4 regions of the Terribacillus sp. JSM ZJ617 genome follow, and region 3 is predicted to be linked to each of the others. Evidence: riboswitches for the same ligand, from Rfam matches in the RefSeq annotation. Region 3 holds a riboswitch; each other region holds the start of a gene.
The links. A riboswitch is a leader RNA that binds a small molecule or an ion and turns the genes downstream of it on or off. The one in region 3 is predicted to bind S-adenosylmethionine.
Positions count from the first base shown of each region.

Region 1: another riboswitch for S-adenosylmethionine. It lies ahead of ACH6C1_RS02595 (MetQ/NlpA family ABC transporter substrate-binding protein); the one in region 3 lies ahead of ACH6C1_RS11640 (methionine biosynthesis PLP-dependent protein).
Region 2: another riboswitch for S-adenosylmethionine. It lies ahead of ACH6C1_RS02825 (LLM class flavin-dependent oxidoreductase); the one in region 3 lies ahead of ACH6C1_RS11640 (methionine biosynthesis PLP-dependent protein).
Region 4: another riboswitch for S-adenosylmethionine. It lies ahead of ssuE (NADPH-dependent FMN reductase); the one in region 3 lies ahead of ACH6C1_RS11640 (methionine biosynthesis PLP-dependent protein).

Region 1 covers NZ_JBISEQ010000001.1:524,477-532,364, reverse strand. The annotation lists gene ACH6C1_RS02620 (HesB/YadR/YfhF family protein) at 1-41, opposite strand, end outside; gene ACH6C1_RS02615 (DUF47 domain-containing protein) at 227-844, shown strand; gene ACH6C1_RS02610 (inorganic phosphate transporter) at 855-1,853, shown strand; gene ACH6C1_RS02605 (methionine ABC transporter permease) at 1,895-2,557, opposite strand; gene ACH6C1_RS02600 (methionine ABC transporter ATP-binding protein) at 2,554-3,567, opposite strand; gene ACH6C1_RS02595 (MetQ/NlpA family ABC transporter substrate-binding protein) at 3,580-4,389, opposite strand; SAM riboswitch class I at 4,484-4,592, opposite strand; gene ACH6C1_RS02590 (MerR family transcriptional regulator) at 5,083-5,409, opposite strand; gene ACH6C1_RS02585 (hypothetical protein) at 5,607-5,747, shown strand; gene ACH6C1_RS02580 (glycerophosphodiester phosphodiesterase) at 5,783-6,595, opposite strand; gene ACH6C1_RS02575 (GlsB/YeaQ/YmgE family stress response membrane protein) at 6,858-7,109, shown strand; gene ACH6C1_RS02570 (ABC transporter ATP-binding protein) at 7,294-7,888, shown strand, end outside.
Region 2 covers NZ_JBISEQ010000001.1:572,309-580,196, reverse strand. The annotation lists gene ACH6C1_RS02855 (histidine phosphatase family protein) at 1-247, shown strand, start outside; gene ACH6C1_RS02850 (GNAT family N-acetyltransferase) at 254-763, opposite strand; gene ACH6C1_RS02845 (2OG-Fe dioxygenase family protein) at 783-1,535, opposite strand; gene ACH6C1_RS02840 (hypothetical protein) at 1,643-2,149, shown strand; gene ACH6C1_RS02835 (aminopeptidase) at 2,204-3,433, shown strand; gene ACH6C1_RS02830 (NUDIX hydrolase) at 3,471-4,061, opposite strand; gene ACH6C1_RS02825 (LLM class flavin-dependent oxidoreductase) at 4,136-5,155, opposite strand; SAM riboswitch class I at 5,260-5,372, opposite strand; gene ACH6C1_RS02820 (LLM class flavin-dependent oxidoreductase) at 5,436-6,434, opposite strand; gene ACH6C1_RS02815 (NAD(P)-dependent oxidoreductase) at 6,538-7,398, shown strand; gene ACH6C1_RS02810 (anion permease) at 7,704-7,888, shown strand, end outside.
Region 3 covers NZ_JBISEQ010000003.1:22,918-30,805, reverse strand. The annotation lists gene lipA (lipoyl synthase) at 1-524, opposite strand, end outside; gene ACH6C1_RS11655 (lipoate--protein ligase family protein) at 537-1,295, opposite strand; gene ACH6C1_RS11650 (5-methyltetrahydropteroyltriglutamate--homocysteine S-methyltransferase) at 1,554-2,660, opposite strand; gene ACH6C1_RS11645 (aminotransferase class I/II-fold pyridoxal phosphate-dependent enzyme) at 2,677-3,849, opposite strand; gene ACH6C1_RS11640 (methionine biosynthesis PLP-dependent protein) at 3,864-4,964, opposite strand; SAM riboswitch class I at 5,045-5,148, opposite strand; SAM riboswitch class I at 5,347-5,450, shown strand; gene ACH6C1_RS11635 (M20 metallopeptidase family protein) at 5,562-6,758, shown strand; gene ACH6C1_RS11630 (ABC transporter substrate-binding protein) at 6,771-7,888, shown strand, end outside.
Region 4 covers NZ_JBISEQ010000002.1:78,955-86,842, forward strand. The annotation lists gene ACH6C1_RS06645 (UDP-N-acetylmuramoyl-L-alanyl-D-glutamate--2,6-diaminopimelate ligase) at 1-553, shown strand, start outside; gene ACH6C1_RS06650 (UDP-N-acetylmuramoyl-tripeptide--D-alanyl-D-alanine ligase) at 556-1,908, shown strand; gene mraY (phospho-N-acetylmuramoyl-pentapeptide-transferase) at 1,989-2,969, shown strand; gene murD (UDP-N-acetylmuramoyl-L-alanine--D-glutamate ligase) at 2,969-4,321, shown strand; gene spoVE (stage V sporulation protein E) at 4,393-5,496, shown strand; SAM riboswitch class I at 5,649-5,755, shown strand; gene ssuE (NADPH-dependent FMN reductase) at 5,846-6,397, shown strand; gene ACH6C1_RS06675 (MFS transporter) at 6,410-7,675, shown strand; gene ACH6C1_RS06680 (LLM class flavin-dependent oxidoreductase) at 7,693-7,888, shown strand, end outside.

The DNA.
Region 1 (7,888 bases), on a different contig from region 3:
ACAAACCAGTTTGATGCGGGCTTTGTAATGGAGATCTGCATAATTTCACCCCTTCTATACAACTATAACAAATAGTGACAAAGTGTACCTCATTCGACAAAAATCAAACGAAAACATTGATAATTATTAATAAAAAGTTTACAATCTCTAGAGGATAGTTTACAAAAAATTATCATTATATGTTCCCAGGAACAACCCTATTCAAACACCATTCGGAGGTTTTGTAATGTTCAAGAAGAAACAAGACAAATTCTCTTTGCTTTTAGCTGATATAGCAAAGAATATTGATGAGACTGCTGACTTTTTTGTTACGTATAAAGTGAAAGATGCAGCAACTTTATCCGAGTTCTCCAATAAATTGAAGGAATGCGAGACAAAGGGTGATCAGCTTGTACATACGATCATCAAGGAATTGAATCATGCCTTCATTACACCAATCGAACGCGAAGACATCCTTCAGCTGACGAACAGCCTGGATGACGTACTTGATGGGATAGAAGAATTTTCTGGAATGATGGACACTTATGGTATCTATTCTTCCGATAGCTTCATCGACCAGTTTACAGAAGAAATCCGTTCTTGTGCAAAGGAAATCTTGATTACAATCGATTTGCTTTCACACAACAAACTGAAAGAAATACAAGAACATGCAATCAAAATCAAGGAGCATGAGCAAAACTGTGACACGATCTTCCGTAAATCCTTGAAACAGCTCTTCCAGAACGAAAAAGATCCAATCAAGGTGATTCAGTACAAAGAGTTGTACTACATCCTTGAAGAAATCGCCGACAGCTGTCAGTCTGTTGCGAACAATCTTGAAACAATCATCATGAAGAATTCGTGAGGCGTAAACAATGGATGTTTTATTAGTACTAACCATCTTAACCGTCATTTTCGCCCTTGCATTTGACTTTATCAATGGTTTCCATGATACGGCCAATGCTATTGCAACATCTGTATCAACTAAAGCATTGAAACCAAGACACGCTATCATTTTGGCAGCAGTCATGAACTTTGTTGGCGCCATGACTTTTACTGGTGTGGCAAAGACAATTACAAGCGATATTGCTAATCCGAATGACATCGTCAACGGATCTGTCGTTATCCTAGCTGCACTGATTGCAGGGATTGCATGGAACTTAATTACGTGGTACTACGGTATACCGAGCAGTTCTTCCCATGCCATCATCGGTTCTCTTGCAGGCGCAGTTATAGCATCAAGCGGATTTGCAATTCTCAATGTAGACGGATTTTTGAAGATCCTGCAAGCGTTGATCATTTCCCCGATTCTGGCTTTTGTTGTAGGTTTTATTTTATATAACATCATCAAGCTGATTTTCCGGGAAAAGAACTTGCCGAAGACAAACAAGAATTTCCGTCGCGTACAGATCTTGACTGCAGCGCTGCAATCATTTACCCATGGTACAAACGATGCCCAAAAAGCAATGGGGATCATCACGATGGCATTGATCACAGCAGGCCTGCACACAACATCTGATATTCCATTTTGGGTACAAGCTGCCTGTGCGACTGCAATGGGACTTGGTACTTCAGTAGGTGGATGGAAAATCATCAAAACTGTCGGCGGTAAAATCATGAAGATTCGTCCAGTGAACGGTGTTGCAGCTGATTTGACTGGAGCGTTCATTATCTTTGGTGCCACATATATTCACTTACCGGTAAGTACGACACATGTTATTTCCTCCTCTATCATGGGGGTTGGTGCAGCTCACCGACGCAAAGGTGTTAACTGGGGTACTGCAAAGCGCATGGTCATCACGTGGTTCATTACCTTACCGATCACTGCTACCCTAGGTGGCTTGATCTATTACATCTTAAACATTTTCTTCTAATATATAGTAAAGCACGCTTGGAATTAACCAAGCGTGCTTTTTTAGTCTTTTCGCAATCTTCTTGCCAATACATTCCCGAATGTCTGCATTGCTTGTACAAGTATGATCAGGATGATGATAACGACATACATAACGACAGGCTCGAAGCGCAAATGCCCATATTGATATGCCAAATCTCCAAGACCGCCAGCACCGACTAAACCAGCCATCGCTGTGGCTCCGATCAATCCGATTGTTGCGATTGTTAATCCTAGAATCATCGTAGAACGTGCTTCCCTGATGATTACACTCCAGATTATTTTATTAGTCGATATCCCCATCGATTCATATGCCTCGATGACACCTTTATTCACTTCCAGTAGCGCAGACTCCATTAAACGCGCAATATAAGGAGCTGTATAGACAACAAGCGGAAGGATAACACCTTCTACGCCAATTGTAGTTCCGACCAAAGCTCTTGTCAGAGGTAAAAGCAGGAATAAAAGGATGATAAAAGGAATGGATCTGATTACGTTTATGATCGTATTCACGATTGAATAAAATACTCGATTCTCTGCTTGGCCGCCTTTTCTTGTCATGACCAGCAAAATACCTAGCGGCAGTCCGATCACGATTGAAATAGCTAGCGAAATACCAGTCATCAGCAGCGTTTGCCAAAACGCCTCGGTGATGTCTGCACCCCATTCTGTCCAGAACTCAATCATGACGCCACCTCCTCAACCGTTACTTGCTGCGACTCCAAGTAAGAAATTGCCTTCTCCACTTCTGCTGGATCCCCTTGCAAATGGATAAGCAATTTACCAACGGAGCTAGCTTTCAGCTGATCAATTCCACCTGCCAGTATACTTGGAACAACATCAAATTTCTTTGTGATGGCCGCAAGGAATGGCTCATTGGAAGCTTCTCCGATAAACGTCAGTGAGACGAGACGCCCTGTAGCAGAAAGTCCTTTTTTCACGCTGTCCGGTACTTGGAAATTCGCATCATCAAAGACAAATTTCCGAGTCTGCGGATGTTTCGGTTTGGTAAAGACATCGATGACAGCCCCTTCTTCCACCAGCTCTCCATGGTGCATAACACCGACACGATCACAAATACGCTGGATGACATCCAGCTCATGTGTAATCAAGAAGATGGTGATGCCAAGCTCCTTATTCACTCGGAGCAGCAGTTCAAGAATGGAAGACGTCGTATTCGGGTCCAAAGCACTTGTTGCCTCATCACTTAGCAGCACTTCCGGTTCTTGCGCAAGTGCTCGTGCGATAGCCACTCGCTGCTTCTGACCACCAGATAATTGAGCCGGATAAACATTCTTCTTTTCTTCCAGACCTACAATTTTCAGATACTTATCAACGCGTTCCTTGATTTCATTCTTCGGCACCTTACTCAGCTTGAGTGGTCTAGCGACGTTTTCGTATACTGTTGCAGTCGTCAGCAGATTAAAATGCTGGAATATCATACCGATTTTCCCTCTTGCTTTACGAAGCTGCCACTTCTTAAGCTTCGTGAGGTCTACACCGTCGATGAATACTTCGCCCTCAGTTGGACGTTCCAGTAAATTGGCACAGCGGATCAGGGTACTTTTCCCTGCTCCGCTGAATCCGATGACGCCATAGATTTCACCTTTATTGATATTCAAGGAGACGTTTTTCAGCGCCTCCACTTTTTTCTTGCCAGTGGTAAAGGTCTTCGATACATTTTTTAGTTCAATCATATTGCTTCCCCCTTACCAGCTTGGAACAACGGATCCTTGGAATTCATCTTCCACAAACTGTTTCACTTCATCAGATTGGTAGATTTCTTGAAGCTTCTTGACGACCTCATCTTCCGTGTTCGCTGATCTTACAACAAAATAGTTGGACCAGGGATTGTTTTCTGATTCCTCTGCAAAGATTGCATCATCATTGATATTCAAGTCAGCACCCATCGCAAAGTTCGTGTTGATTGCCGCTGCTGCTACTTCTGGAAGCTGGGCTGGAAGCTGGGAAGCATCCAATTCAACGATTTCCAGGTTCAGTGGATTTTCTACGACATCTTTTGCCGTGGCAGAGTTTTCTGCTTCTGGATCAACTTTCAATACTCCTGCTGCCTCAAAGAGCTTCAACGCACGATATTCGTTGGCTGGATCATTCGGTACAGCGATCTTGTCGCCTTCCTTCAATTCGGAAATATCCGAAATCTTATCTGTATAAATACCCATTGGGAACGTTAGCGTCTTAAATACTTCTTTTAATTCATAACCTTGGTTCTTTACTTGGTCTTCTAGGAAAGGAAGTGTCTGATAGCTGTTCGCATCAAGGCTTCCATCATCCAACGCACTGTTTGGTGTGTTGTAATCATTGAATGTTTTGATTTCGACATCGATACCTTCATCTGCTGCTAATTCTTTTACTTTTTCCATTACTTGCTCATGCGGTCCGCCGCTGACGCCGACCAATATTTTGTCATTTGCCAGTGCAGCAGATTTGTCATTGCCGCATGCCGCTAAGAATAATGCTAATAATCCGATAAGTCCAAAGCTTAAGATTTTTTTCATGTTGCTCTCCCCTTTTTCTTCGCTGTTATCAACTACAATAAAAAAAGCGCCTCTCTAGATTAAGAGAGGCGCATGGTATCCGTATGCACTCATTCTCTTATCTCTCAGTACAGCTGTTCGCTGTCTGCAGGAATTAGCACCTAGATCATCGATCTGGTTGCCGGGCTTCATAGGACCTGTTCCTCCGCCGCTCTTGATAAGAATTTCATTATACATTTGTTGTTGATCTGTTTGTTACTTTACCTTCCAAACTAGTTATTGTCAATATAATTTTAAAATTTATAGAAAAATCAATCTGATTTTTTCTATTATGATTGCTGGAGAGTATTGCAGGCATTCAACCCAGTCTAATAATACGAGAATATGACTGCATATCTTTAAAACAAACGATTGATCAAGCTGCAATTGCCGACAGAAGTCTACATTTATTCTTTGTGAATCACTTTGATAATGCTGTCTACTAAGTGATTTATGACGAATTCGGCAGATTACCTTTTAGTTGTATATACGTTTTGAATACTTTACTTCACGTATCCTATTTTTAATTAAAATCATTTAAACTGGCTAGATAACAGCATGTCAGAAAGTTATCCATTTATTTATGGAGTAGACTTTTTTGACAATATAAAAAGCCGGATGATAACCACCCGGCTCTCCTGTGTACTAGGCCTCCCAACACATACATACACACACTTACTCTCTCTGTATACCAAAGCGGGCATTGATCTGCCCTCTCAGCATTTGCTGGCGGCTTTCTCGTTCCGCTTCTTTCCTCTTGTCTCTCAGCATCTGCTGACGAATTTCGAAGGTTTGCACACCCTCTTCCCTTTTGTTGGCGATCTCGATCAATTGCTCTACATCCGAAAAAGAGTACTTGCGATTTCCCTTCGCTGAACGTTCAGGAAAAATGAGCTTGCGTTCCTCGTAATAACGAATTTTGCGTTCAGTCAGACCAGTCAGCTCGCTCACAATACCTATTGTGATTACTTTCCTGTTCTTGTAAGAAGGCTCGTTACTCATCTGTTCACCTCATCACCATGTGCTGTTACTCCACATTATACCGTATTTATCCATTCATCCTAGTGTTGTGTGAGGAAACCTGACAAACAACAAAATAGTTCGTCAGCATCGCTAACATGTTTGATGCAAAGTTATTCGGCTATAAGTATACTGAGCGTAACAGTAAAAAGGGAACATCAGAAAGGAGCGTCAAGCACGTGGCACATGATCAGGAAGCCCTTGATTTAGCCAAACAAATCGTAGAACTCGACCTGAAGCGTGACGAGTGCTGGGAGGATCTTGCTGCACTTGCAGGAGACAGAGCATTCGAACTGCTGCGACTCGTTCAGAATAGATAATATGAAAAAGGAGACCTGTAAAAGGTCTCCTTTTTTTATTTCACATAATTCGGGTAGTCTGTAATGATTCCGTCAACACCAGCTCGGATTAAAGGCTGGACTTCACCAGGTGCCCGTACTGTCCATGGCATAATTCGCATTCCACGTGTATGGATTCTGCCAACTAATGTATCATCCTGTGTGACATTTGTAAAATGCGTATTTACATAGTTTGCATACGTAGATATTTTATCAAGTTTACGATTTGTGAGGTCAGCACTTCTTGACGTCAATACACCAAGCGGTACATGCGGCAACAGCTGGGAAAGATACGCAATTGATCCAAAATTGAAGGATTGCAGAATCACTTCCTCATAAAGAACATTAGCCAAATCATATTTTTCCAGCAGCTCAGCTGCCGCTTCCTCTATTCCATCATAAAGCTCTGGCGATTTTAATTCGATCAGGAACTTTGTTTTTCCTTTATACCTTCTTATTACATCCTCTAACAACGGGATTCGCTGACCTTCATACACCGAATCATACCCAGCACCTACGTCATAAGACTGTAAGGCGGCAAACGTAAGGTCCTTCACGTACACGGCCTCTTCAGGGGCATCGACAGCTGTGCGATTTATAGATGTATCATGAATGACGACAAGCTGACCATCCTTGGACATTTGTACATCCAGTTCGATGAAATCGGCTTGCATCTCTACAGCCAGATCAAAAGCAGCGATTGTATTTTCAGGTGCAAATCCGGAAGCGCCGCGATGAGCGATGACAGGAAGGATTCCATTTTGCACGTACTGACTATCAAGCGACCTTGTAGTTACGGACTCATACGATGGATTAATCTGATTCATCATTCGGATCATCTCCCTGTAGTTATCTGGATTGTAATCTTTGTTCTATGCAGAGTACATGAATTGGACGGTGATCTTTGTTATCTTCTTGACTTTAATATAGCGACTTTTTATTAAGCAGATGTTGAGCTGCTGTGTAGAATGATGCAGCTTATCTTAAGAACGTGTAAACATGCCACAAAGCTTAGATGTTTGTAATCTTGTAAGATGGGGAATGCTATTATCACAACACATTAAATCACATCATTGTTTGGAGGTAGGTATTATGAGTTTCATCTTATATCTAATTGTTGGTGGTATTATCGGCTGGCTGGCAGGCTTGATCCTTGGACGTGACGTTCCAGGTGGTATCATTGGTAATATCATTGCAGGTATTATCGGGGCATGGCTTGGCGGACTTATCTTCGGAGACTTCGGTCCTGACCTCGCAGGTATAGCAATCATCCCTGCTTTGATCGGTGCCATTATCTTCGTCTTTGTATTAAGCCTAATTCTACGCAAAATGCGCAGAAAGTAATAGAACACAAAAGGACTAGCAGGCAATATTGCCTGCTAGTCCTTTTTTTGTGCCGGGATTGTATGAGCTTTGTAAAATAAACAGTCATTTCCCTCTTCTCTGTAAACGCTTTTTCACCCACTCTTCACGTTAACTCAATTTTCACTCGATATAGTATAGATGAATTCACAGAAAGGAGCAGATTATGACACATGTATGCTTGGCTGGTTTGAAAAAGTCTTACGATGGCAGAAAAAATGTTATTGAGCAAGTGGACCTGCAGCTGGAGCAAGGCGAGTTCTTCGTGCTTGTCGGTCCATCAGGTTGTGGGAAAAGCACTATTCTCCGCATGATAGCTGGCTTGGAGCCGATAACGGGCGGGGAATTGTTTGTGAATGGCAAGAAGATGAATGATGCACCACCGAATAAACGGGATTTATCCATGGTCTTTCAGAATTATGCATTGTATCCGCATTTGAATGTGGAACAAAATATCACCTTCGGCTTACATACAAAAAAAATTTCACGCGAGGAACAAAGACGCCGCACTCTCGAAGCTTCCGACATGCTCGGATTAGCTGATTACTTAAAACGCAAACCACGTGAGCTATCTGGCGGCCAGAGACAGCGTGTCGCCCTAGCCCGTGCGATTGTGACAGAAGCTCCTCTTTGCTTGATGGACGAGCCATTATCAAATCTGGATGCGAAACTGCGGACGCGGATGCGTTCGGAAATCCGGCAGATACAGCGGAAGCTCGGGATTACGATGATCTATGTTACACATGATCAGACCGAAGCGA
Region 2 (7,888 bases), on a different contig from region 3:
GGGAGGTGAATCGAATAGGAGCGCTAGAGCAAGAGGCGTAGATGCCTTTCAGGATATACTCGCTGCTTATGCTGGCAAACGAATCGCTATCGGAACCCACGGTAATCTGATGGTGCTGACAATGGGCCATTACGACACCCGATTCAATTATGATTTCTGGAAACAGCTGAACATGCCCGCTATCTGGAAGCTAACCTTCGATGGCCAGCAATACATACAGGCCGAGCCTTTATCCATACAAAAATAGCGGACATTATCTGTCCGCTATTTTCCATCCATATGCAATTTCAGGGTAAGATACCCCTTCAATCTGAAGCTTGTCTTCAGCGATTTTCACTCCGCCTAAGCCTTCATAGAAATGCCTGGCATCATTTCCGACGAGCATCCATGCCACCACGCCTGTCATTCCTTCGGCCGCAAGCCGATTTTCCAAAGCTCGAATAAGCATCTTTCCGATCCCACGATTCTTATTGGCAGGATCAAGATAAACTGCGTATACCTCGCCATCGTAATCCGGATGTATATTATCCCGGCATCTGCCTCCGCTGATGAAGCCGACAACCGTCTCACCTTCTTCTGCAACAAGCAGTAAGGATCCGGACTTCAGCACCCTTTCAAACCGAGCTGCTCTTTCTTCCGGTCGAATGGCAGTTAGATAATCAGCAGGCAATATATCCTGATAGGCAAATTGCCAGCCAAGCATACTAATTTCTCCGATCCTATTACAGTCAGCTTTTCTTGCTTCACGTATGGTAACTGTCATCCTGATCCCCCTTTTTAGATTAAGCTAATACAGTAGGCTGAAAATCTATCAATAAAACAGCTCGTACACCTGGGCGATCTGCTTCCCCTTTTTGGATTGGGCTGACATAGTGACTGACCGCCTCATCATGTACTCCGTAGGATTCCAACGGCTTATGGATTTCAAAGCTTTCGTGGAATTGACTGGAGTCAGCGTCTTTAGGCAGCTTTCCGGCACAAGCAGGAGTCGCAATGATATTAAGCCCTCCAACGACATTATCCCGCTTGATAAGATGGGCAAATGTGAATGGTTCGCCATCCTGATGAATCAGATTCGGCGAAGATACGCCCTCTTGTCCCTTTTCAGTCACTTCCAGCTTCACAAAATGAATGCCCGCATGAACCGGTAAAATCAAATCCTCTTTACGCCAGAATGTTTCGTGATAATCATGCATGATGATTTTCTGTAATAATTTGTTTTCCAGGATATGATCCGGCAGGGCCGGGAATTCACGGTAAGAATCCACATACTCCGGATTGAAGCGTCCCTGGAAATACTGCGCCATGCTTCCGTTTTCCCGTTCGATACCCGGCAGCCATTCCAATCGGTCATCCTTGTCGAAGATGATTGCCCGTGAATAGCGACGGTAACGATTTAAATCAAGCGCATAGCTATCTGCCGGCAATGTATCGAAAACTGCCTGTATTTCAGCTAAATCCTGTTCCATCCCCTCATATGCCAGATCCTTTTGTAAATCATATATGCTGTATCCTTGTTTCTCTAATGCATTCATGCTTAAACCTCCACAAAACTATAATCTTTCTCTATCATAATACATGCAGAGATAAAGGAACATGATTTCGTTTGCGATTTTGTGACATTTGAAAAGGAGTGGACCATTTGAGAAAATCAAAAGCAGAATTTGAAAAGCTATTCCAGACAGCTTCCAACCTCCAAAAGCTGTTGCAGGCTGGTGACGTACTGTACAGTTCTATTGGTCCTTCCACCTTCTTCTTCAGCCACGCTGGTATAGTCGGCAGTGACGGGCGGATTTTCCATGCACACCCATCAGGCGGTATCACCGAATCATTGACAGTGTATCTGTCCCCGCACCGCTACGGCGGAACAATCACGCTGCTCCGGCCAAAAATAGATCCGTCTGGTGCAGCAGATTGGGCAAAACGTTCCATCAGCTTGATGAAAGGATACCGTTTCAGCCGCACCTTGGCAGACCCTGCTTGGAATTATTGCACAAAATTCGTCTGGCAGGCGTTTTGGAGCGGCGCCAGCACCGATTTGACCAGTGCGCGAAAACAGCTGCTCAAACGCTGGATCTTTCCGCACCATATCAAGCACTCCACCCATTTTGAGCCGATTGCAAAATTCTCTCTTGAGTATCGGCTCTAGTCATAATTTTCTGGTAAAATGATGAAGATAGTATAATTAAAGGGGGATCTTGACATGCAATTTGAACAGAAATTAGAGAAATATGCCGAGCTGCTGCTGCATATCGGCTTGAAAGTTAAGCAAGGACAGGACTTGATGATTGTAGCTGATCTAGCTGCTGCACCTTTTACAAAGGTCGTAGCTGAGAAAGCATACGAAGCCGGCATGCGGGACGTAATTGTCGATTATCAGGATGATAATATTACAAAAGCAAAAGTGAAGCATGCAAAAGAAGAAGATTTGGATTACTTCACCCCATTCCGAGGCCGTGTGTATGAAGAACTAGCAGCAGCGGACACAGCTTTCCTGGAGCTCAAGACACCGAATCCATCTCTTTTTGACGGAATTGATCCAGCAAGGGTTGCACGCTATACAAAAGCAGTGGGTGCTGCCAGACAAGGGTATCAAGCTCACAAAACAAATGGTCGTATTAATTGGCTGATCGCTTCGGTACCAACTGTCGAATGGGCAGAGTCTGTCTTCCCCGACTCACAGGGACAGGAAGCTATCGATAAGCTGTGGGATGCTATCTTCTTCACAACTCGCTCCGATCAGGAAAATACAGTCGAGCTGTGGGAACAGCATGTTGCAGCCATGAAGAAGAATGCTGACCACTTAAATGCACGCGACTATCGCAAGCTCCATTATACGGGGCCAGGTACTGATTTAACGATTGAACTGCATCCTGATTCCTTCTGGACTTGCGCAGAATTCATGAAAGAAGATGGCTCTACATATATTCCGAATCTTCCTACAGAAGAAGTATTTACTATTCCAGTTAAAAATGGAGTAAACGGAACAGTTAGCAGTACAAAGCCATTGAATTATGCTGGTACGTTGCTGGAGAACTTCTCCCTTACATTCGAAAATGGAAAAGTAGTAGATTTCAAAGCCGAAAAAGGCTATGAAACATTGAAGAACTTGCTGGAAACGGACGAAGGCGCACAATTTCTTGGAGAGGTTGCACTTGTACCGCATCAATCACCGATTTCCCAGTCGGGAATCGTCTTCAATAATACCTTATTCGATGAGAATGCTTCGTGTCATTTGGCTCTCGGACAAGCGATTGGCATGTGCGTGAAGGATGCCCGCGAGAAATCAAAAGGAGAACTAGAGGCAATCGGCTTCAACTACAGTCTCACACATGTTGATTTCATGGTTGGCTCTGGGGAATTATCCATCACGGGCGAAACACCAGATGGCACCGTGGAACAAATCTTCGAAAATGGAAACTGGGCTTTTTAAGAATATAGAAAAGGAGCAGCATTACGCTGCTCCTTTTCTATGTACGGCAGATCATGAGTACTTCTCGGTAATAGCCAAGCTGATGAGGACAAAGTTCTTCATGTGCAACCTCGATCCGCTGACGTGGAGCTCCTGCAACAATTTCCGCTTCTACGCTTGCTGCTTTTCCTTCGACGAGCTTCTCCAAATCATTAACCCGCATCCGCACGATCTGTACCACTTCTTCATTCAGAAGAATATCCGGGAGTTCCTCCAAATAGTAAAAGAATTGGTGACAGAACTCTCGATCAACCAGGTTTTTAGCAAATAACTCTTCTTGAATGATTCCTTTATAAAAAAGATCGCTCTCCTGGAGCGTCACACCCAATTCTTCCTGCACTTCACGTAAACCTCCGACCACAGGCGTTTCGCCGCTTTCCAGATGACCAGCTGCGGTAATGTCGTATTTCCCGGGAAATTCACTTTTATTGAAAGAACGCTGCTGTAGATAAATGTATAGTTCTGTACCATCATGTTCCACGAACCAGCAGTGAAAAGTCTCATGCCAGTCTCCATCACGATGGACTTCCTCTCTTTCCTTCACCCCAAGCTCCCGATGCTGCTCATCGAAAATCGTCAATAGCTCCATGTTTTGCCCCCATACTTATTCCTTTTTTTCTAATGTAAGCGATATCGCCAGGCTTGTCTACCGTATATTTCCAATCAGATCGAGTTATCGCGCATTTCCTCGACTAATGGCATGATTTCCTTGGTAAAACGTTCCATTTCCTGCTTGTGCGGCGAAAATTGAAGCAGCAGAAGACTGACGCCGGCATGCTCGTAGGCAAGTATCCGCTGCGCAATTTGCATCGGCGTCCCAACCAGATGCGGCCGCAAGCCCCTTGCAGAAACAGCATCATCGCTGATCTTGCTTTTTTGTGCCAGCTCTTCCTCTGTTACATATGATTCGTAATCCGCACCGGTAATTCTTTCCCATTCCTGGTAAGCTTCTTCCTCCGTTTCGCGGCAAATGACATAAGCTGTCATGCCGAATTCGGTAAACGGAGACTTGCCGGCTGCTTCACGGCGGATCTGCATATCAGCGATCATACTGGCCACTTCCTGTACAGTACCGCCCTTCATTACATAGGCATCGCATGTCTCGGCAATTGTCTGTCGTAAATAGTCACTCTCGCCGCCTGCGTATAATGGCGAGATCTCTTTGCTCTTGCCAGCTGGTAAATAATCGACGTGCTGAACTTGATAGTACAAACCATCATAGGTGTAATTGCCAGCTGTCCAAACTCCGCGCAGCACTTCGAAAAATTCCTCGGTTTGCATATAGAAATCCTCTGATCCCGCTATATCGCCATCTTGGCGCTTTTGTTCCTCTTCGCGCAAGAAAGAAACAACTGCCAAGGAAAAACGGCTATTACTTACCTGATCAATCATTACTGCTTGTCTCGCGGCTTCCACGGGCTGATCAATGCTCGGCCGGACTGCTGCCATGATGTGCAGTCTATCGGTTGCTTCCGCAATAGCACCAGCTGCTTCCCAAAAGTTAAGCTGCTGATCGGCATTTTTCCCTTGGTATAGGTAGGTATCTGGAAGAAAGACGGCATCGAACCCTAAATCCTCCGCCAGATGCGCCGTTTCCTGCACATCTGACAAACTTAGCGGTCCACCATCCTCCACATGACGCAGCCAGCTGCTTGAAACTGGCTGCCAGTATGCATATTTCATTGTTATTACTCCTTTTGCACATAGGAAATCCTACCGAACGACACATCGATTCTACTAAAAAAGCTTCTTCGATGAGGAAGAAGCTCTGTATTGCAGCCGTCGTCATCTTATCACGCAGCTTTTCGCTGCAGGTCGTAGCACCTTCCTGCAGGACTGCCCTCCTGCAGTGGGTTGCCGGGCTTCATCGGGCCTTTCCCTCCGCCACTCGTTATAAGATTTCTTATGAATTGTACTTCCTACTATACCAGATTTGCAGTGTCAGATTCAAACAGAACAACTGCTATGCCTGCTGCATGTACGCCTCCATCAAAAGGCGGAACCCATCCTGTCTTGCTTTTTCTTCATAAACAGGACTGGTGAGCATGAACTCAATCTCCCCGCCGTAGTAGTCTTCCAGCTCTCCAAGCTGCTGCAGCACCTCAGCTGGTGTTCCGATTACCATGGTTGGACGATTGTCCTCAAGACGCTCCTTTTCATAAGGAGACATTTTATAATCTGCTGCTGTATCCGGACGCAGCATCCCTTTGACGGGCCTTCCTTGTTCCTGAAGCAGCGATGCAACCTCATGGCTCTTTGCCAGTGCTTCTGCAGCTTCTGTCGTCTCTGCACAGAACAAAAACAGACTGACCATCATTTGCGGCTGCTGCTTCCCTTTCCGGAAGGATTTCTGATACACATCCAGCACTGCCGCATCCTTGTCTCCCCGTATGAATTGGGCATAAGCGAATCCGATTCCATGATATGCAGCAAGACCTGCACTGCCAGCGCTGCCGCCCAGCAGCCAGACAGATGGGGCGGTGCCAATGCTCGGCATCGCTACCAAGTCCCCGAACCGATGCTTTTCTTCTTTTCTTATATTCAAATAATGAAGCAAATCGCGTATCTGCCGATCATACCAATCCTCCGGCACAGCTCTATGCTCTTGCAGCGCTCTTTTCGCTGCCGGCATTCCTCCTGGCGCACGCCCGATACCAAGGTCGATTCTTCCTGGATGAAGCGCTTCGAGCAATCTTGCATTTTCAGCAACTTTATACGCACTATAATGAGGCAGCATAACACCGCCTGAGCCGATACGGATACGGGATGTTTTAGCAGCAAGATGCCCCATCAGAAGCTCTGGACTGCTATGGGCGAGGCTGCCGGCGTGATGCTCGGACACCCAGAAACGCACATAGCCAAGTTGATCTGCAAGTTCGGCCAGCCGCACTGTTTCCTCCAATGCCTCTGTTGCATTACCGTCTTCTTTGATTCGGGATTGATCCAATATACTAAGCTTCATACTATCCACTCCTTCTTTGTATCATATCCTGTGCGAAAGACTTTTAAAAACAATCCGTTTTTCTGTATGCTAGAATTGACTGAATAAAAAGGATGGTGCTCATATGATTGGATTTATCGGATTAGGAATCATGGGTCAAAACATGGCAGCTAATCTGCTCGAAAAGGGCGAACAGTTAGTTGTCTATAATCGTACAAAAGAAAAAGCTCAAGCACTATTGGACAAAGGTGCTGTCTGGGCAGATTCCCCCCGGAAAGTCGGAGAACAAGCTGATATCGTATTTACGATGCTGACAGATCCTGCAGCTGTTCAAGCAGTTGCTTACGGAGAAGATGGGCTTTTCAGCGGGATGCAGGAAAACAGTTTATGGGTGGATGTCAGTACTGTTAAGCCAGCGTTCACAAAAGAGATGGCAGAAGCCGCTCGTGCGCACCATATCCGTTTTGTTGATGCTCCTGTATCTGGTTCAAAGGCACCGGCACAGCAAGGTAAACTGCACTTCCTTGTCGGCGGAGACGACCAAGATGTCAAGGAGGTCACTCCTCTGCTTGAGAAAATGGGACAAAGCATCCAGCATATGGGCGCCAATGGGAATGGCTCAGCTACTAAGCTGGCAGTGAATATGCTGCTTGTTCAATCCTTGACTGGTCTATCTGAAGCAATCAGCTTCGGCGAAGCAGTCGGCCTTGATAAAGAGCATCTGATGGATGTATTGCTTGCCCTTCCTGTTACAAGCGATATTCAAGCAGGCAAAAGGGATACGATTCTCCAGCAGAACTTTGAACCGCAATTCCCTCTGGAGCATGCTTACAAGGACTTGCAGCAGATTTCCGAAACAGCTTATGAAGCAGGCGCTCCTCTTCCAATGACAAACAGTGTGAAAGAACTGTATGCATTAGCGAAGAAAAATGGTTATGGCAAACAGGATGTCGCTGCCGTTTATGCACTTTTAGCAAGAGATTGAGACGAATCAGACAAAGAATCCGAATTTTTTCGGATTCTTTTTTTATTCTCATTTATTTTTTTAATTAACATTGGCATATTAACAAGAGGCACAGGGTATCAAGCTCTGAGATACTTAATTTGTGTGAAGTAATTTTTTTGCATATTTTCACCAAATTATAATCATTATCATCTGATCAATTTATTAAATTTTTTAAATCAGATAAAGGCATGCTATGACTGGTCAGAATACTTTCATATCAATATTTTTATGCTAATATAATTATGGTTTTATTAATTTAATTACTTTTAAAAGGAGTCTTCATCATGGCTGATTCATCTAACAAACCAAAACGGGAGGTCAAGTGGATTCCGCTCCTGATCACTGTATTGATCGGCGTAATTCTTTGGTTCGTCCCTTCACCAGATGGTGTTAAAGCAGAAGCATGGCATTTATTCGCTATCTTCGTTGCTACGATCATCGGTCTGATCATTAAACCGATGCCAATGGG
Region 3 (7,888 bases):
GTCTCGATATTATGGTTGAAAATATCCGGCTTGGCATCCATCAGTGTCTTGATGCTTTCATACGTTCCTTTCATATCGGACGGCAGTACCTCTACTGTTGTATTAGGCATCCTGCGGTGAATGGCACGTACTGTTTCCGCAAATATTGCTGAACCTCCATCTTCCAAGTCATCTCTGGCAACAGCTGTGACAACGGCATGACGCAGTCCCATTTTAGCCACTGAATCAGCCACGCGCTCTGGTTCTGCCCAGTCCAGTTCTGTCGGCTTGCCTGAAGTAACTGCACAGAAGCGGCAGCCTCTTGTACAAATGGAACCAAGAATCATGAATGTTGCCGTTTTCCGGACCGACCAGCATTCATAGATATTGGGGCACTTCGCTTCTTCACATACAGTATGTAAATTCATTTCCCGCATCATTTTCTTCAAATCCATATAGTCTTCATTCGTGTTGAAATCAATCTTCAGCCACTCGGGCTTACGGAGCATACCTTCCCGACGTTGCGCCATCGTTTTTTTTACCATTTCCGTTCCTCCTTAACGTGCATATAAGAATTCGTGATTTTGGTATTTCTCTTTGGCAAGTTCTTCGATTGTTTTTAGTTGTACTTCATCCAGTTCAAGTCTTTCGAATGCTACACCTAATCCCTTTTGAAAACCATCATAAAAGGCACCTCTTATATCTTCCATAGTTGTCTGCACAGAGATAAACTCCTGCAGACTGGCAGCTTTGTTCATAAAGCTCTTGTAAGCACGCTCTTTGACACGGTCACTTGGGTATAGGAACAATTCCAGCAAATCCTCTTGCTTCAGCCAGATTGGAATCGATCCGTGCTGGAGGATGACACCTTTTTGCCTCGTCTGAGCACTTCCGGCCGCTTTCTTACCGTCCACATTGATCTCATACCAGGAAGCTTCCTCAAAGCAATTTGCTGTCCCCTTCGGTTTCGAGTCAGCAGGTAAAGCGAATTCCGCTTTGATGCCCAGGTTTTCAAACCCGATCAGCAGCCCTTGTGATAAAACTTTGTACGCTTCTTTGATAGTCGATGGTACTCCTGGATAATCCTCCGATACGATAATGCTGTACGTCAGTTCCTGATGATGCAGTACTGCTTGACCACCAGTAGGCCGTCGGACCAGTTCAAATCCTCGCTTCTCAATTTCTTCTAAATTGAATTTGTTTGTCTTCTGGAAATACCCAACGGAAAACCCGCCAGGATTCCAACCGTAAAAACGTAACACTGGGGCGATCCGTCCCTCACGGTGCCATTGCATAAGCATTTCATCAGCCGCCATATTAAAGGCAGGCGAATGATCACCGTCGTCCCAGAAAACCCATTTCCGCACGCTGTCACCTTCTTATTTACAAAGTTCAAATAATATTAACAATTCAATTCTAACGAACGGCAAGACGGTGAAGCAACCGCTTTCTCAAAAGCCTACTTTCCTACTAGGATTAAATACTCCCAATTACTTACCAATTCCCAGAGTACTTACTTAACTGTGAGGATCTTAATGGCAAGTAAAAAAGCCGTCAAAATGGACGGCTTTTTCTCACGCTTGGGGCCAAACAGTCTTCGCAACATCGACGATGAAGCGCAGTTTCTCCCATTGTTCTTCTTCAGTCAATTTATTGCCATGATGTGTGGAGGCAAAGCCACATTGCGGGCTTAAGCAAATCTGATCAAGAGGGATATACTTTGTTGCTTCTTCAATCCGGCTGATTACAGCATCTTTATCTTCCAGTTCCCCAAATTTCGAAGTTACAACGCCTAGCACGACTCTTGGACCATCCTGCGGGATATACTGAAGCGGTTCGAATGTACCGGATCGCTCATCATCATACTCTAGGAAGAAACCATCGACTTTCTCTTTCGCTAACAGATCCTTTGCAATCAAGTCATAGCTGCCCCCGAACATATATGTGGAGCGATAGTTTCCACGACAGAGATGCGTCGTCACAGTAAGGTCTTCTGGTTTTCCTTCCAATACACCATTGATTACTCTGCGTGCCAAATCAATCAAGAACTCTCTGGAGTGCTCTCCATCGAATTTCGCATCAGGAGAAGATAGTGTAGCAATGTAAACATCATCTAGCTGCAAATAGCGTACTCCTGCATCATAAAATGCTTGGATGGCATCTTTGTAAGTCTGAATAACATCAGCTGCAAAATCCTCAATATCCGGATAAATGGAGTGATCACGAATATCTGTATGGAAGAGCTGATTGGGACTAGGAATTGTCTGTTTAGCTACCGCCCTTCCCGCGACGATGTCTTGGAATACCTTATAGTCCTCGAGGAAAGGATGATCAGGATTGAACGAAACTTTGCCCGTATTTTTAATGTTATATCGTTCTGTTTCTTCTCCTTTGAACAGGTAACCAGTGTCCGGAACATAACCTGTGATGCAGTTAAGATGTTCCAAAAAGTCTGTATGCCAGAATCTTCTCCGGAATTCTCCGTCTGTCACAAGCTCCAAGCCGACTTCAATTTGCTTGTCTACGATTCTTTTGATCTCTGACGTTTCGATTTCGCGAAGATCTTGTTTACTGATTTGGCCTTCTTTGAATTGCTGTCTTGCTTTGTGCAGTACATCTGGACGAAGCAAGCTCCCTACGTGATCTGCTCTGAATGGTGCCGTTTTTGTTTTCGTTGTCATGTTCATCTCTCCCATTTTAGTTTTTTACTTTTTCTATTACTCTTTCAGCAGCCTTTAAGGCTTGCTGCAGATCTTCTATGAGATCCTCCACATGCTCCAGGCCAACAGATAAACGTAAGAGCCCATCTGTTATACCTCGTTTCTTTCGCTCAGCTTCCGGCATGGAAGCATGTGACATCGAAGCTGGATAGGAAAGGATGGATTCCACAGCGCCGAGACTGACAGCGAAAATAGGAATGCGAAGCTGTTCAACAAAAATCTTTGCGTGCTCCCTGCTTGGCAGAGCAAATGATACTACTGCTCCATTTCCACTGGCCTGCCCGGTATGTATGTCATGTCCGTTATGGGTGGGTAAGCCAGGGTAGAAAACATCTTCCACAAGCGAATGCTCCTGCAGGAACAAAGCTATCCTCTCCGCTGTTTCCGACGACTGACGCAATCTTGTACCTAATGTCTTGATTCCTTGGAGCAGCAAATAGCTATCTTGGGCTCCGAGAATAGCACCAAATGTGTTCTGGATGAAAGCCAGTCTTCCTGCGAGTTCTGTATCCTTAGTGATTAGCAATCCGGCGATAATATCACTATGCCCTGACAGAAACTTCGTTGCACTATGGATGACTACATCCACACCGAGTGCTAGCGGCTGCTGATACAGCGGCGTTAAAAATGTGTTGTCCAAGAAAGTTAAACAATTATGTTGCTTTGCTATCCGAACAACTGCCCGAATGTCCGTCACCTTCAAACAGGGATTGGACGGTGTTTCCACGTAAATGACCTTTGTATTTGGCTGAATCGCTGCTTCAACAGAATCCAAATCGGTTAAGTCTACGAAGGAATGACTGATCTGGAATTTTGGAAGTATTTCTGTCACAAAACGATACGTTCCACCGTAAACATCCTCAGTTACAATTACATGATCCCCCGCTGACAGCAGCATGAATGCGGAGGATATTGCTGCCATGCCAGACGAAAATGCGAAAGCATCTGTACCTCCCTCTAGTGCAGCTGCCTTCTGCTCCAGCGCTTCTCGTGTCGGGTTACCAGAACGACTATAATCGAATGGACCGAAATCCTCGAAGCTTTCCTGGTGGAAGGTAGACGATAGATAGATCGGGACGTTCACCGCACCTGTTTGCTGCTCTTTGTGTAATCCCCGTATATATGTCGTTTCTGCATGTTGTTCTCCCATATGATGATGACCTCCTAATCCAGTTTGGCGAATGCTTGCTGTAAATCACCAATCAAATCCTCCGCTTCTTCAATCCCGACCGAGAAACGAAGCAGACAATCGCAAATTCCTCTGGCCTCCCGTTCCTCAACAGGGATATCTGCATGTGTCTGTGTTGTAGGATATGTGATAAAGCTTTCCACTCCGCCAAGACTTTCGGCAAAGGTGATGATTTCCAGGCTGCGAAGGAATGGATCGACCCAGCTGCTTTCCTGGACACGGAAGGAAAGCATGCCGCCTTTTCCTGTATACAGGACGTCTTTGACTTTCGGCTCCTCTGCAAGATAACTTGCGATGCGCTGTGCATTTGCTTGATGCTGCCGCATTCGAAGCGGCAGCGTCTTCAAGCCTCGGATGAGAAGCCAGGAATCGAGCGGAGACAAGACAGCTCCCGTACCGTTATGCAATGCAGCTAACCGATCTGATAGCTCACTGCCTTTACTCACAACAAGTCCGGCTAAAACGTCGTTATGGCCGCCGATATATTTAGTCGCACTATGGATGACGATATCTGCTCCTTCTGTAAGCGGCTGCTGGTAATAAGGTGTCAGAAATGTATTATCAACAATTAGCAACAGGTCATGTGCTTTTGCCAATTGCGCATATGCAGCAATATCGATTTCCTGCATGAGCGGGTTTGTCGGTGTTTCAAGGAAAATTGCTTTTGTATCGTCCGTTATCAATGCTGCAGTCTCTTCAACGGAATGAAATGGCGCATATACCGGCGATACGTCATATGCATCTGAATAGAAATCAAACAGTCGATAGGTGCCCCCATAAATATCCTCTGGCACTAGCAGTGAATCGCCTGAACGGAAAAGGGATAATACAAGCTGAATTGCTGCCATGCCTGAGCTGCATGCAAAAGCTCGATCGCCTTTTTCCAGCATTGCAAAACCTTCTTCCAGGACAGTACGAGTAGGATTCTTCGTCCGTGAATAATCATACCCGGTAGATTCGCCGATTCCTCCATGTGCATAAGCAGTGGACAGATACACTGGCGGATTCACTGCTCCTGTTACTCCATCACTACGATTTCCTAACTGTACGAATGTCGTTTCCAAACTATTTCCCATACCGCTTCTCACCCTTCTCTTAAACAAAAAAAGAACCTTCTCCCCAAAAAGGAAGAAGGTTCAGTCATGACCGAATCAGCTTCTTATCTTTAAGGCGGATACCTTTTGGATTTAGCACCGTGTCTTCTCAGACTGGTTGCTGAGACATCACTGGGCCAAGTCCCTCCGTCTCTCTTGATAAGAAAAGTTCTATATAATTTTTATATTAAAGCTATGTTATCACAAAAGAATGTATAGTCAAGCATTATTTTAAATTTTCTGCCAAATGAATCTTTTACTAATGGAATTTTTAGCGTGGTCATGCCGATCAGGAAAAATAGCGATAAAAAATAGGATTGACACCTAGAACTTTTCGGTCTATCCTTTTCCTTACAACTGATATTTCTTATCGAGATTGGTGGAGGGAATGGCCCAGCGAAACCAAAGCAACAGGCTGCAAGGCGCAGTACTGTGCTAATTCCAGGTGTTTAACACTGAAGATAAGAAGAGCGGAAAATCTTTAAAAGACCCTCTTCTGCCTGGAAGAGGGTCTTTTTTTTGGACTTAATTCCGATTATTTTCATTGGAAATATCAAGATTGTTACAGGAGGTTGGAAAATGGAACAGAACAAGCAGACGCTTGCAGAAGTACATACGGAGCTGGAAGACAATTTCGCAGAAGTCGTGGAGTGGAGACGTTATTTGCATCAGCATCCTGAATTAAGTTTCCAGGAGACAGAAACCGCTCGTTTTATCGCCGACAAGCTGCGCAGCTTCGGCTATGAAGAACTCCAGACAAATATTGGCGGATATGGCATCGTCGCTACCCTATCAGGTAAGGCAGCAGGACCAACTATTGCACTGCGAGCAGATTTCGATGCCCTTCCGATAGAAGATGAAAAAGAAACAGCCTATCGATCCAAGACTCCTGGCGTAATGCATGCTTGCGGTCATGACGGCCATACCGCAGCACTGCTTGGAACTGCCAAAGCGCTGATCAAGCATAAGGATAGCCTGAAAGGTAAAGTGGTCTTTTTGTTCCAGCCAGCTGAAGAAGTACCTCCAGGCGGTGCAAAAGCGATGATTGAAAATGGTGCACTTGATGGTGTTGACTATGTCTACGGTGCCCACCTTAATTCGGCCGCTCCTATCGGAAAGATCGGTGTTGGCGAAGGCTTCAAAATGGCAGCAGTAGATAAATTCGCGATTACTATCCAAGGAAAAGGCGGTCATGGCGCAGCTCCTCATGAGGCTGTCGATCCAATTGTCATCGGAAGTGATATCGTCAGCGCCCTGCAAAAGATCGTCAGCCGCAGAGTCAATCCGCTGGAATCAGCAGTTGTGACACTTGGTGTGTTTCAATCTGGCCAAGCATTCAATGTTATTCCGGATACTGCCAGATTGGAAGGAACAGTACGGACATTCAATGCAGACATACGCCAGCAGGTAAGGAAACAAATAGAGTCCATTGTAGCTGGAATCGCAACTGGTTTCGGCGCAACCTATTCCATCGATTATTTGCATGGCTACCCTGCTCTTTACAACCATCCAGAAGAAACTGCACTTCTGCAGCGTCTTTTTAGCGAACAATTCGGTGAAGAACAGGTTATTCCACTTGAAACCGGTATGGGAGCAGAGGATTTCGCTTACTATCTGCAAGAGAAACCGGGAAGCTTCTTTAAAGTCGGCTCCCGCAATGACGATACAGGCACCCATTATCCGCATCACCACCCTAAATTCGACATCGACGAGCGAGCTTTGCTCATCACAGAAAAAGCATTCACGAAAATCGTATTCTCGTTATTGGGAAGCTAAGGAGGAAGTATATTGAATAAGAAGCTTGCACTTATATTATTCGGCCTGATGGCCACCATCGCCCTTTTCGGGTGCTCCAGCAGTTCCAGCAGCAGTTCCGACGCAAGCGGCGGAGAGCCCGTTGAAGGCGGCGACTTGAACGTTGCCATGACTGCTGATCCTGATACGCTTGACTGGATGTATTCCGGAGAAAGTGCCACCAGAAAAATTGGCTGGCATATTTACGAAGGTTTATTTGCACTAGATCATGATTATCAAGTACGCCCTTTGCTTGCTGATGATTATACCGTTAGTGAGGATAAGAAAACCTATACGATCACGCTTCGTGACGGACTTAAGTTCCATAACGGGCAAGACGTAACAGCGGAAGACGCAAAAGCATCTATCGACCGCTGGCTGAAGGTCTCCTCTGTCGGTAAGATCACTGCAACGCATGTTGATTCCGTAGAAGCCACGGATGACCTGACATTGGTCATTACACTTAACGATCCGTATACCGCTTTGCTTACTGATATGTCTGCACCAAAAGCATCTGCTGTCGTCCTTCCAGCTGACATTGCGGAAGCTGCAGGTGAACAACCGCTGACAAACGAGCAGCTAATCGGTACAGGTCCATTCAAATTTGATTCCTGGAAGCGCGGGAATGAGATTGTCCTATCAAAATTCGAAGATTATCAATCTCGTGAAGAAGAAGACTGGGGCGGTTTGACAGGTAAGAAAACCGCATACCTGGATACAATTCATTTCAAGATTGTAAAAGACCCGCAAGTAATGCTCAATGGTCTGAAGACAGATCTTTATGATTATGTACAGTCCATTCCGCTTGATTTATATGATGTAGTTGATACGACACCGAATGTTGAACCGGCTATTTCCAGCAATGGCTATTCCGTCATCACCCCGGATAAATCAGAAGCACCTTTCGATGATATCAAAGTCAGAGAAGCACTGCATGCTGCACTGGATAAAGAAGCCATTGCGAAAGCAACATATGGCAACAGCGAATTTTATAATCTGGACGGCGCCTTGTTCACACCAGATCAGACAGCTCTTTACTCGGATCAAAACATTGATAGCTTCGATGCTTTTGACCAAGATGAAGCTAAAAAGCTGCTTGAAGACAGCTCCTA
Region 4 (7,888 bases), on a different contig from region 3:
TGCTGTAGGAGCCGCTATATGCAGCGGTATACCGTTTGCGACGATCTGCAGTACACTGCATGAGACGACTGGTGTAGCAGGCCGCTTCGAGCCTGTCATGGCAGGACAGTCATTTGGGGTAATTGTTGACTATGCACACACACCGGATTCCTTGGAGAATGTCCTGACGACGATAAAATCGTTCGTGAAGGGCAATATAATTACAGTGGTAGGCTGTGGCGGTGACCGCGATAAAACAAAACGCCCGCTTATGGCAGGAAAAGCTGTCCAATATTCGGATACATCCATTTTCACAGCGGATAATCCGCGTTCTGAGGACCCGCAAGCTATCCTTGAGGATATGATCAGGGGATTGGAATCCGACCAGTATGCTGTCGTACCAGACCGGGCAGAAGCGATTCAGCATGCTATCGACCTTGCAGGAAATGACGATATCGTCTTGATAGCAGGTAAAGGGCATGAGACATATCAGATCGTAGGAAATCAGGTTCTTGATTTCGATGATCGTCTAGTAGCAGCACAAGCCATTAAAAGAGCGGGATTAGGAGAATGACGATGCTATTTTCAAGTGATTTCCTATATGATGTATTCCCTGATGCTACGAAACAGCAGGAATTCACCATTGCTGAAGTGAATACCGATAGCAGGAAAGAAGCTCCAAACAGTTTATTTGTCCCGATTAGAGGAGAACGCTTCGATGCGCATGGTTTTATTGAGCAGGCAGTAGCGCAGGGGGCAGTCGCCTCTTTATGGGATAGATCATTGCCGATACCGGAAGCTGCTTCTAGTATTGTGCTGTTCTTGGTTGATGATACGCTGGAAGCATTGCAAAGACTAGCTAAAGCACATCGCGAAGCAATTGATCCGATTGTTGTCGGCATCACCGGTTCTAACGGTAAAACGACTACAAAAGATTTAGTTACCAGCGTGTTAAAAGAGAAATATGAAGTGCTGGCGACCAAAGGGAACCTGAATAATCATATCGGGTTGCCGCTCACTGTTTTATCTATGCAGCCTTCCTGTGAAGTGCTTGTTTTAGAAATGGGTATGAGTAACTTCGGTGAAATCGAGCTGTTGTCGCATATCGCACAGCCGGATTATGCAATTATCACAAATATCGGGGAGTCGCATATCGAATTCCTTGGATCAAGGGAAGGCATTGCCAAGGCAAAGAGTGAGATTACAGCCGGTTTAGCTGAAGATGGCGTGTTGATCATTGATGGAGATGAGCCTCTGCTTGCATTCCATCATGATAAGAAAACAACAATCACGTGCGGCTTTGAAGATCATAATAAGCAGCAGCTCAAGATTGAGAAGACACTTGATGCAGCCACTGCTTTTTCGGTGAACGGTGAAAATTACACATTTTCTTTGCTTGGCGCGCATAATGTACGGAATGCAGGCTATGCGATCGTACTAGGAAAAGAGCTGGGTGTCAGTCAGCAGCTTATACAGCAAGCATTGCATACTCCATCAATGACAGGAATGCGGATGGAGCAGCTTGCCGGGAAGAATGGAAGTAAAATCATCAACGATGCATATAACGCTTCTCCGACATCGATGAAAGCAGCAATTCAGACAGTACAGAGTCTGCCTTTTGCCAGACGTATTCTCGTGCTAGGCGATATCTATGAAATAGGGGATGAATCCAAAAGCTATCATCGGCAGATTGCAGAAGCTATCACCTCTGATACTACGCACGTATTTACGGTCGGTGAGGATTCGGATGAAATTACTGATGCATTAAAAGGTACATCGATTACAGCTGTTCACTTCACAGACAAGGATTCTTTGGCTGAAACAGTTCTGCAATTGCTGCAGCCTGATACAATCGTCCTGCTGAAAGCATCACGCGGTATGAAACTGGAATCCATACTTGACACAATCGCTGTTATGGAAGAAAATTAATAGCTGGTAATCAGAAACATGGCGTCACTGGCGCCAGGTAATACACTGGACGGGTGCTTTTTTAAAGGAGGAAAACATCAATGAACGTGGCACTATTACTTGTGACAATTGCAGTAGCATTCATCGTCACCGTCCTTATTTCTCCAATAATCATACCATTTCTGCGCAGGTTGAAATTTGGTCAGAGTATTCGTGAGGAAGGACCAAAATCCCATATGAAAAAGTCGGGTACACCGACAATGGGCGGCGTGATGATCATGATCAGCATTGTCGTATCTACATGGATCATGCATGCAATAGGCAATATCCATATTAGCCTGGAAACGTGGCTGCTATTATTCGTATTGATCGGATACGGCTTGCTCGGATTCCTTGATGACTACATCAAAGTAGCAATGAAACGAAACCTTGGATTAACATCCAAGCAGAAAATGATTGGTCAGATCATTATCGCTATCGTTTTTTACGCACTGCTTCGATTCAATGATTTCGGTACGTACATACAGATTCCGGGAACATCGATTCAGTGGGACCTCGGATGGGGTTATTTCTTCTTGATTCTTGTTATGCTTGTCGGTGCATCCAATGCCGTCAATTTGACAGACGGACTGGACGGTCTCCTGGCAGGTACTGCTGCGATTGCGTTCGGAGCATTCGCTGTGGTGGCATACTATGACGTCCAGCAAACACAAATTACTGTATTCTCTTTGGCAGTGGTCGGGGCTTTGCTAGGATTCCTTGTATTCAACGCGCATCCTGCGAAGGTATTTATGGGAGACACCGGATCACTGGGACTTGGCGGCGCAATTGCAGCTGTTGCCATACTTACTAAAATGGAGATTCTGCTGATTGTCATCGGCGGTGTCTTCGTTATCGAGACACTTTCCGTAATGATCCAGGTCATTTCCTTCAAGACGACCGGAAAACGGGTATTCAAGATGAGCCCGCTTCACCATCACTATGAACTGTCCGGTTGGTCGGAATGGCGTGTCGTAACGACATTTTGGGCTGTAGGACTATTATTCGCTGTCATCGGTGTCTACATGAAGGTGGGATTATGATGAGTGATTTTGAAACCAAATTCCCATATCAAAACGTGCTTGTACTGGGCCTGGCAAAGAGTGGATTTGCTGCTGCCAGCACATTGCTTGCCCACGGACGCAACGTTCGGGTAAGTGATCTGAATACAACCAATCAAGAAGAACTTGTCCAAATCCTCGAGCAAAAAGGTGCACAAGTGAGGCTTGGTGTGCAAGAAGTAGAACTTTTGGAAGATATTGATGTTTTGATTAAGAATCCAGGAATTCGTTATGAGAATGTGATTGTACAAACAGCAATGGAAAGAAATATTCCAGTGCTGACGGAAGTCGAACTTGCTGGTTTGCTTCACAAGGGTACCCTGATTGGTATTACCGGATCAAATGGTAAGACTACAACGACAACACTTACTTATGAGATGCTCAAAGAGAGCCAGGTAAGTACGTTTGTTGCTGGTAATATCGGTACAGCCGCGTCCGAAGTTGCCGACAGGACGACAGAAGATGACCGGCTTGTTTTGGAGCTTTCATCTTTCCAGCTTCAAGGTATCGATCAGTTCCGACCGAACATAAGTGTTATGCTCAACATTTTTGAAGCACATTTGGATTATCACCATTCTCTTGAAAATTATGAACAAGCGAAAGCTAATATCTTCCGTAATCAAGATGCAACTGACTATCTTGTTTATAATGCGGAGGATGAGCGGCTTCGTGATATCGTCAAAAATGCGAAAGCAACCCTTGTTCCTTTTTCAGGTTCCAGAAAGCTGGAAGATGGTGCATGGTATGATGATACACATGTGTATTTCAAGGACGAACCGATAGCGGCATTAAAAGATATCCTGCTTGTCGGTGGCCATCAGCTGGAGAATATACTCGCTGCTTTAGCAGCTGCTAAGCTAGCCGGAGCGACTAACGAAGGTATTCAGCAAGTATTGAAGACTTTCTCAGGTGTTGAGCATCGGCTGCAGTATATAAAGCACATTAATGGCCGTGCATTTTATAACGACTCAAAAGCTACCAATATTTTGGCAACCTCAAAAGCATTGTCATCATTCGATCAGCCGACAATCCTGCTTGCAGGAGGCTTGGATCGCGGTAACACGTTTGAGACACTTGTCCCATTCATGGAACATGTAAAAGCATTGATCGTGTTCGGTGAAACAGCTGAAAAATTGCGAGAGACTGCCTATATGGCTGGGATTGAACTAATTGAACATGCGAAGGATGTCAAAGAGGCAGCTGAAATTGCTTATCGCATCTCTGAGAGCGGCGATGTGATCCTTCTGTCTCCAGCATGTGCAAGCTGGGATCAGTACCGGACATTTGAAGAAAGAGGAGACATGTTTGTTGAAGCGGTGCATACATTAGAGTAGGGGCTTGTCCTGCTCAGCCGCTTCGCTGCATGCGGACCCCCAATTCCAATCCAAGGAAATGGGGTTTTTCTTTGCGTAAATCTAATCTCCCGAAGACGGACTGGCTATTGCTCTTCTCTATCGGAGGCCTGCTGACAATCGGTATCATCATGGTGTATAGTGCTTCTGCTGTATGGGCGGAATATAAATTTGACGATAGCTTCTTTTTTGCCAAGCGGCAGCTATTGTTCGCCGGTGTTGGTTTAGGGGCTATGCTGGTCATTTCCAGGTTGCATTATGAGATTTGGCGGAAATATGCGAAGGTTTTACTGTTGATTTGCTTTATTTTACTTATTGCCGTCTTGATTCCCGGAGTCGGATTGGTCCGTGGTGGTGCAAGAAGCTGGATCGGGGTAGGGGCCTTCAGTATCCAGCCTTCTGAATTCACAAAGCTGGGCTTGATCATCTATTTAGCTGTTTATCTTTCGGCCAAGCAGAAATATATAACTTCCTTGAAGCAAGGATTTCTGCCTTCGCTCTTGCTCGTTTTTACAGCTTTCGGAATGATAATGCTCCAGCCGGATCTAGGAACAGGTGTTGTTCTAGTACTTACTTGTATGGTGATGATTTTAGTTAGCGGAGCCAGAATCTCCCACTTCGTCGGTCTCGGTATTTTAGGACTAGGTGCTTTCGCAGCGCTCATTTTGTCTGCGCCATATCGTATACAGCGCATTACTGCTTTCCTTGATCCTTGGGAGGATCCATTAGGGGAAGGATTCCAGATCATCCAATCTCTATATGCGATCGGTCCAGGTGGATTGATGGGACTCGGCTTAGGCAACAGTCTGCAAAAATTCTTCTATCTTCCGGAGCCGCAGACAGATTTCATTTTTGCCATTCTGGCAGAAGAGCTTGGCTTCATCGGAGGTGCTGGCGTTATGCTTCTCTTCCTGCTGTTTCTGTGGCGAGGCATTCAAGTAGCTCTTCGCGCGCCTGATGGCTTTAGCAGTCTGCTGGCATTAGGCATCACTGGTATGATAGCTATCCAATGTATGATTAACATCAGTGTTGTAATAGGTTTGATTCCCGTTACTGGTATCACACTGCCGTTTTTAAGCTACGGAGGATCATCGCTTACACTTACGCTGAGCTCAGTTGGTATCCTTTTGAATGTCAGTAGGTATAGCAAACTCTGAAGAATTCGACGATCACTAGACTAACGAATAAGTTAGCTTCGATATGCACCGATAAAAAGATAATTTGAAAAAGTAATATATTAAAAATTTTTAGATAATTCCTATTGACTTTTTTTAGCAACGCCCGTATCATTATAAACAATTTCATACAGTTCTTATCAAGAGAAGCCGAGGGACTGGCCCGATGAAGCTTCAGCAACCTCTGACTAAGTCAGAAAGGTGCTAAATCCAGCAAGATTAATTTCTTGGAAGATAAGAGTGCGGGCGATTATATCAAGCTCTCTTTTCTTCGGAAAAGAGAGCTTTTTTTCGTTTAGTCACTCTACTACAGAAAAAGGAGAAATGAAAATTGACTGACATTATTATTTTATCAGGAAGCCCGTCTAAACATTCCAGGTCTCAGCTGGCTGCTAATTATGCAGGCAAACTGGCTGAAGAGCAAGGTTTCACCGTCAAGGAAATCAGCGTTACCGATTTTGCGCCGGAGGATTTGATTTATGCAAGATTCGACAGCCCTGCAATTGTGCAAGCGGGTCATGCTGTCAGCGGCGCGAAAGGGTTAATCATTGCGTCGCCTGTATATAAAGCAGCATATACAGGCGTGTTGAAAGCATTGCTTGATTTATTGCCTCAAGATGCATTTAAGCACAAGCCCGTACTTCCGATCATGACAGGAGGCAGCCCGGCTCATTTGTTAGCGATTGATTATGCGCTAAAGCCCTTGATTGCGAATCTTAAGGGAGAGCCTTTACAGGGAGTATATTTGTGTGATCACCATATCAACAAGGAGAATCCTGATCAACCAGTGGCAGATGCAGAAACAGGTATAAGGATTAACACGCAAGCTAATCAGCTTGTTGAGACGATTCGCCGAAATCACTCTATCAGTATCGCAAAGTAAAGGAGGGAAGTAATGAAAGCAACGAAAACATTGTTCGGTATACCAGTTCAAGTCATTGGCGGGTTGCTTGCGATTTTGTTATTCATGACTGGGGATGGCATCGAACAGGCATTCCTGTCCAAGTATGTTGTCGACATTGGCTTCACTACCAATCAGTCAGCTATTATGTTCAGTGCTTATGGGATTGTGCTTACACTGGCTTCCTGGCTGGCTGGTGTTCTAGGAGAAGTCATCGGACCTCGGAAAACGATGCTGATTGGGCTTGTGACGTGGGTTGTTTTTGAAATAGGCTTTCTGTATCTGGGGCTTTACATGGAAAGCTTTTCAATGATGGTGCTTATGTACGGATTGCGCGGTTTTGGCTACCCTCTGTTTGCTTTCGCTTTTATTGTCTGGATTGCCTACCGTACGGAAAAGCAAAAGCTTGCAACAGCAATGGGATGGTTCTTCTTTATGTTTGCTGGGGGAATTGGTTTTCTTGGCTCCTATTATCCGAGTATTTTACTGCCATACATCGGTGAAATGGCCACATTGTGGAGCTCGCTTATTTGGATCATCCTTGGTGGAATTTTAGGTGTCGCATTAGTCGATGACAAAGATCGGCAGGGGGTCAGGATTCAGGATCAAAGCCGGGGAAATAAATGGGCAGAAGCACTTAAAGGAATCACGATTCTTTGGGAGAGCCCTCGCGTTGCTGCTGGAGGTCTGCTTCGGACAATCAATACAGCAGGATGGTATGGTTTCGTAGTTGTGATGCCAGGATTCTTCACAAGTTTCCTGGATATTTCGACGAGTCAGTGGCTCCAGCTTTGGGCAATTCAGTCCATCAGCAATATGGCGGCAGGGGTGTTGTTTGGAATGATAGGTGACCGAATCGGCTGGGTCAAGGTAGTCCGTTGGTTTGGCTGTGTGGGAGCAGCTATTTGTTCTTTGCTTTACTACTATATCCCGGCAGCATTCGGAGCAAATATCCCTCTTCTTATGCTGAACGCTATTCTTTTCGGTGCTGCAATAGCAGCTTTTGTTCCGCTGTCTGCTATATTGCCGACGCTTGCTCCAGCTAATCGCGGTGCAGCGATCTCGGTACTTAATTTAGGTGCTGGAGCCAGTCAGTTTCTGGGACCGGTGCTTGTCGGAGTACTGAATAATTACTTAGGAATCATCGGTGTGGTATGGGGATTTGCCATTTTATATGCACTTAGTTTTCTGTTAACACCATTTCTAACCCCTGCTTCGAAAGCACAAATACATGCCTCAGAAGAGCTTGCTGTCAGATAACTAAAGGAGGATTTCAAATGACAAACAAACGGATCTTTTTGAACGCTTTTGATATGAATTGCGTTGGACATCAATCACCTGGGTTATGGACACATCCTGATGATCAGGCACATCGTTACAAGGACTTGGAGTATTGGACAGAGCTTGCGCAGCTATTGGAGCGCGGGCGGTTTGATGCCTTGTTTTTAGCAGATGTACTCGGAACGTATGATG